Thermogemmata fonticola: one gene and its partner. The protein of the gene in region 1 interacts with the protein of each later gene in a pairwise test. Links are inferred from orthologs where the notes say so. Each region holds a gene or a part of one and is shown on either strand. Other genes may lie near its edges.

Region 1 (3,298 bases):
AACATTCTCCTGTGGATCAATGTTTTCGGAAGGTGAGATGTCTCAAGCAGTTTTCCTGGGAGATTTCAAGCTGACCAGATTCCTGAAAAAGTATTCGGGAGGAGATATGGCGTATTGACTGCTGGGCATTCTCGCCCCTTCGACCGGTTGGTATTGTCAGATTCCGGGAGGAGGAAGCAGGAGGAATTCGCTGAGGGCGAGCAGCGGCGGCGGATTGGATCACTAGCTGGAAGTCACTGGTGGCCAGAGAAAGGTAACGGTGCTCAGACAGCTCCCAGGGCGAGGCAGCAGTTATGGCCGCCGAAGCCGAAACTGTTCGACAACACCTTTTTGACTCGGACTTCGCGAGCGACGTTGGGAATGTAGTCGAGATCGCAGCCGCATTCGATGTCCGGGCGATGGAGATTGATGGTGGGATGGAGCACGCCGTGGCGGATACTCAGGGCACAAGCTACCGCTTCTGCGCCTCCGCTGGCCCCCAGGAGATGGCCGATCATGCTCTTGGTGCTGGAGATCATCAGTTTGCGGGCATGATCGCCAAAGACGATCTTGATAGCTTTGGTTTCGGCCACATCCCCCAGCGGAGTGCTAGTTCCGTGGGCATTGATGTACTGAACCTCGTCGGGATTCCAGCCGGCGTCGCGGATGGCGGCCCGCATGGCTTCGGCTGCCCCCAAGCCTTCTTCATGCGGTTGGGTGATGTGGTAGGCGTCCGCGGTGTTCCCTATGCCGCAGATTTCGGCGTAGATATTGGCGTTGCGCGCCTTGGCATGTTCGTATTCTTCCAGGACCAGGATACCGGCGCCTTCGCTCAGGACGAAGCCATCGCGGTCTTTATCGAAGGGGCGGCTAGCACCGGCGGGGTCCTCGTTGCGTTCCGAGAGTGCCCGGCAGGCGATGAAGCCGGCCAAACCCATGGGGGTGACCGCCGCTTCGCTTCCACCCGTGATCATGACGTCGGCATAGCCGCAACGGATGGCAGTACAGGCGTCCGCGATGGCATGAGCTGCGGAGGAGCAGGCGGTCGAGACGGTAGTATTCGGCCCACGCAGCCCGTAACGGATGGAGATGTTCCCCGCGGCGGAATTGACGATCATTTTCGGGATCACGAACGGATTGACGCGGGTCGGCCCCTTCGAGAGTAACGTTTCGTGCCCGAGTTCAAATTCTTTGAGGCCGCCGATGCCGCTGCCGAGGATGCAGCCGCAGCGAAAAGGGTCCTCCCGCCCGAAATCGATGCCGCTGTCCCGGATCGCTTCCTCGGCTGCGACGAGGGCAAACTGGGTGAAGCGGTCCACCTTCCGGACGGACACCTTGTCAAAATAGGCTTCCGGGTTGAAATTCTTGACTTCGCCCCCAAATTTGACCTTGAATTGACTGGTGTCGAAGCTGGTGAGCAGGGCGATACCGCTTTGGCCATTGACCAGCCCACGCCAATACTCTTCACAGGACAACCCCAGGGGATTGACCGTGCCTAAACCTGTAATCACGACCCGACGCCGCGGTGTAGCCATCACGTCTATTGTTCCTGGTTTTTCCGTTCTTCGAGTTTGCCTATGATGTAATCAATCACATCGCCCACGGTGCGGATTTTTTCCGCATCCGTATCAGGGATTTGGATGTCAAATTCGTCTTCCAGCTCCATGATAAATTCCACGACATCGAGGGAATCCGCACCGATGTCATCCGCGCCGGCCTGACCACCTCCCTGGAATGTGGTGCTGCGTTTGATATTGTCTTTAGGGGTATTGAAATGCTCGCTGATCAGTTCAATCACGCGCGTTTCGATGGCCTGCTTGTCGATCACGTTACAACCCTCCGGGTGGCTGCCGTTGTCCATTTTCAGTCCCCGCCGGCGCCTCAGGAAACTCAGGGCGCAAATCGTGGCTTTTCCCACCTTCTGGTCCGATAGCGGCAGACTCTGCTATGCCACACCAACCCTTCGCCCAAAATGTAGCGATCCAGGCGGGGTGTGGAAAGGCATTCTTAGCCAACAGGCCAATTTTCCGCAACCTCATCCCCGCATCTGTCCCGTACGAACTCCTGAATCCCAAACTGCAAGCGAGCAGGACCTGGCTTTGGGGCTTTGCTCCATCGGGCTGCGCCGCCTGTCCGCCTTTTACTTCCCGTAGCAAACCGCTGGAAGCGAGGGGTGCAGACGCTTACGGTTCCAAGGACTACCTGCCCCGCAAAACCTGTTGTCCCATAAAGCTCTGCATGAGAAAGTCTAGCTACCCGCTGCCTCAGCAAATCTTAAGCTCTGCCGCCCTCAATATCTGCATCATATCAACCCCGGCAGACGGGTACAACCAGGGCTGCCGGAGCTGCTGCTGCATGGTCCGTCACCTCACGCGGGGCCCCCCCCCCTGCTCGGATCACAGGGGCTTGGCGTTACTGGCTCAGATGCGATCCGACGCTGCGCGCGTCACACCTCTCCGGCCCAGGCTTATCGAGTTTGACCGTCGAGATTTCACTCCCGGCATGTCACAATTCCTCCTGGTAGCGAGCCGGTATTTTTTTCACGCCGCGATGTTGATGATCTCGGCCTTGCGGTGGATGCGTTTGAGCAAGCCAGCGAGGACCCGCCCTGGCCCGATTTCATAGAAGCGTTCGACACCCGCTTCCAGCAGTGCGCGGATAGTTTCCTCCCAGCGGACCGGCGCTGTCAATTGCTGGACGAGCAGCTTCTGGATTTCCGCTGGGTCCGTGTGGGGGCGGGCATCGACATTGGACCAGACGGGGAAGCGGGGTTTGTGCCAGGCGGCCTGGTTCAAAGCCTGGGCGAGGCAGGGCTGGGCTGATTGCATCAGGGGAGTGTGGAAGGCTCCGGCGACCGCCAAGCGGACCGTGCGGATGCCCCGTGTTTGTGCGAGCTGCTCCAGGCGTTCTACCGCTGCCAAGCTGCCGGAGGCGACGAGATTCCCCGGACACAGATAATTGGCGATTTGCAGGACATCCGGACCACGAGCTTCGGCGATCAACTCTTCGACCTCATTGGCCTGCAAGCCGAGGATGCTGAGCATACCGGAGGGGGCGGCTTCCGCAGCGGCCTGCATGGCTCGTCCGCGTTCTTGCACCAGGCGCAAACCGTCCGCAAAGCTCCACACGCCCGCCACGGTGCAGGCGGTGTACTCTCCCAGACTCAAACCAGCCACGGCGGCCACCGCTGCCTCGTTTGCTTCCTGCCGCCATTGCTCATACGCCGCCAAGCTGGCCACGTAAATGGCTGGCTGGCTGACATCCGTGGCATTGAGGCGCTCCGCCGGTCCTTCCCGGCACAATCGCAGCAGGTCATAAC
Region 2 (3,139 bases), on another replicon or contig:
ACAAGCACGGTGGCCTGGCGGGCCAGGTTGTCCATCCAGTTCGCCCAAAGCGTTCGGGAACCAACCATCGGACGGATGGCGGCGAGCCCCAAAGACGGCGAGATGGGAATGGCTGAAGCAAACATGTTATTTCCCTCCCGCGTTGGCGTTTCCGCGGTCAAATCCCAAGGGCACATCGCGGAACCAATGCCGATATTGGGCTTCCTGGGCCTGAGTCGGAAAGGCGCTGGGTACGCGAGGCCAGAGGATCAGAAAGTAAAGGTCTTTCACCCCTTGGGCACTCGCCAAGGCTTTCTGCCGGGCAATCAAACGCAGGGCATCCGCTTCATTCCGAATATCTTGGCGTTCGGCATCATGATAATGCAAGGTGCCATCCTGCGGATCGATTTGCAAGACGCAGACCAGGAGTCCCTCGGTCAATCGTCGTTTGCGTTCCTCCTCCAGTCGAGCGACTCGACGCCGCTCTTCCCGCAAGAGTTTTTGCAATTCGCGAACATCCTCAGGCAAAGGCGATTCGGAGGCGGTAGCGTCCGACTTCGGTTTCGGTTCTGGCTCCTCTGGCACCGGATCACTGACATAGGGCATCAGCAGGAAGATGGCAAACAACAGAATGAGCACATCGATCAAGGGGATGAAAAAACGGGTCACCGACCGGCGCGGCATACGAATCACATTCGATCCTCCCGCCCTTCCTGTTCACCGCCATCACACGCTGTCATCCGTCACGGTTTTCACCCAACCTTTGGCGGGCCATCGCCACATCTGAGCGGCCTTTCGCGGATTGCACCCTCCGAATGCCTGACTACTTTGTCACTCCTCACTGCCATGCAAGCAACTTTTCCACCGCTGGCAAAGCTCTGACTGAGGGTAAAGCTCCGGAACATCACTCCGCATCCATCGCCTCCGGCAAGAGGGCCGGACCGCCGAAGGTACGAATCAAATCCCGGCCAACATTCGCAATCCAACTTGGTAGGATATTGATGAAGGCCATGTACAGTCCGCCCCCCGTCGCAGTGATCGCTGGCGCGTACTTGCGGATGATCTCCGCGGCATCCGGCCGAGCACCGGGAGTGATCGTACTGAAGGTCTGGAGGATGGCGATCACCGTACCCATCAACCCCAGCAAAGGAAACCACTCCGCGCCCTGAGCCAGATGACTCAGCCAGCGATCCGTACTAATGTCAAAGTCCCCCAACTGATCCTGCCAGATTAGCGCCCGTCGGCAGAGCCAGATTTGGGCTAAGAACAAGGCAAAACCTAATCCCAGGATGATCCAGTCGATCGGATGATTCCGGACGCGCTGGAGATATTCCTGGCGGACATCGGGAGGAATCGCGGCAAACACTAATGCAGCTAGGACCACGGGAACCGCGGCCAGCATCGTCGGCAATACATGATGAATCCAGAAGCGCCGCACGTCTGCACCCTACCTCGTTGCCCTATCGGACGTTCGCCACCCTACCTTCTGGGGAACCAACCTTAGGCCCGGTGTGGAATGATGCCCTCTGATTCAAAAGGGGAAGGGGATGGTTCATCCGGCCAATCCCCGTCTCAAATCATTCCCACCAGCAACGGCAGAGATACACGGCCATCCATCGGAACAGCCGTTTTCGTTATGGCTACTTCGCCTCCATTAGCCAACGGGGCATTGCTTGCAATCGGCCCTGTTTATCGACGCATGCCAAGGTGGTCATCCCCTCGCAGATCAGCACCCCTTCCCGGAACACTTCGTAGCGATGCTCGATGCGCACCGGCGTCGTCCGAACAACAGTTGTGCGGATGGTCAGCACATCGTCATAATAGGCGGGGCTTTTATACTTGATCTCCACCTTGGCGATCACCAGATAGTAGCCCTGATCTTCCAGGTCCTTGTAGCTGGCTCCGTATTGCCGAAGCAACTCCGTGCGGGCTTGCTCGAAATAGACCAGATAATTGGCATGATGCAACAGCCCCATCCGGTCTGTTTCTGCATAGCGCACACGGATTTGGATCTCACCGCTAAGCATAGGTTCTCTCGCATCCTGCCTGAGTCAAGTTCGTCTGCTCCCGCGTTCCCTGATTTGCCGTCCGCAATCACACTGCGCTAATCAGTCCGACCACAACAAGGTGATCAATCTGAAGCTGTCCCGTGCCCGGTTCACCCGACACATCAGGGCATCACCAATTAACACTCCAGAGTACACCGGAATGTCAGTGGCTTTTTCTGATCTAACCTCCGACATCTCCAGGCCACAGTTCACTTGATCAAGCCGATGCGCATTTCCGGGTATGCTGGCCAGAAAACAAAGACAGCCTTACCCAAGAGGAGGCGATCCGGCACCAGTCCCCACTTGCGGCTATCGGAACTCTGCGCGCTGTTATCGCCCAGGCAGAGATAGTGTCCCGGCTGGACGTAGTAGACATCCGGCTGACTGAAATCCGGGGGCAAACGAGCACTGGTGTAGTAGATGTCTCGGGAGAGCACCAGATGCCTCACCGTGGCCTTTCCTTTGACTCCGATGCTCGCTGGCCGCTCGACATCATTGGCGTAGACCCAACCCTCCGGATCAGCTTGGTCTTCAGGTCCCGGTTCCATCGGGAGATAATCTGCTTCGGGGCCAAAATCAACACGCCGGCCATCGATCCACACCCATAAGCGGGCATCGACATTGGCAAAGCGGAGGTGATGGCGTTGTCCAGCCTGAATGCGACAGGGGCGGCTTGGGGTGCCAAACTCTTCTGCACCTTTACCGATCCGCCGGAGGGTGACTCGTCCAGGAGTGAACTGAGCCTGAAAGCGATTGACGCCGCGCGATAGCTCGAAAACCACCTCGGTCTCGCTGCTGGCAAATTGTACCTCCGCTTCCAAGAACAGGTCTCCCACCCACAAGCGGTCTTGGGAGGTATCGCGCCAGGCTCGGATGTTGTCAGCATCGCGTCCCGCATTGTAACCGAGAAAGTTATCGATAGGCAGAGGTTTCTGTTGAGCCAACTGTGCGATGTCAGTCGGCGGTGTCGGATCGTGGGCATCAGGACCCCGCCGCTTCCACGGATGGGCCAAATGGCGATAGCGAATCCAGTGCTGCTCCGGATGATCATGGGTGAAAACGGTCGGACGGGCCGGATCATTGACGGTCCACGCCCCATCGGTATCGCGGTC

Evidence for each region.
Region 2: the proteins of acpP (region 1) and H0921_RS04960 interact in binary tests that used the Escherichia coli proteins (3 or more experiments, as listed by UniProt). The link is inferred for Thermogemmata fonticola from one-to-one orthologs.

Annotation. Positions count from the first base shown.
Region 1 is NZ_JACEFB010000008.1:148,892-152,189, reverse strand. Bases 164-3,139 are described here. They hold acpP (acyl carrier protein), read right to left. Parts: upstream 1,808-3,139; coding sequence 1,520-1,807; downstream 164-1,519. Other genes in these bases: fabD (ACP S-malonyltransferase), read right to left, coding at 2,520-3,139; fabF (beta-ketoacyl-ACP synthase II), read right to left, coding at 264-1,514. Outside these bases: more of fabD, read right to left, coding at 3,140-3,298. UniProt on the Escherichia coli protein: Carrier of the growing fatty acid chain in fatty acid biosynthesis.
Region 2 is NZ_JACEFB010000002.1:372,848-375,986, reverse strand. What follows is about bases 314-3,130. They hold H0921_RS04960 (acyl-CoA thioesterase), read right to left. Parts: upstream 2,007-3,130; coding sequence 1,620-2,006; downstream 314-1,619. Other genes in these bases: H0921_RS04955 (S26 family signal peptidase), read right to left, coding at 2,237-3,130; H0921_RS04965 (MotA/TolQ/ExbB proton channel family protein), read right to left, coding at 884-1,417; H0921_RS04970 (hypothetical protein), read right to left, coding at 314-672. Outside these bases: H0921_RS04975 (hypothetical protein), read right to left, coding at 1-125; more of H0921_RS04970, read right to left, coding at 127-313; more of H0921_RS04955, read right to left, coding at 3,131-3,139.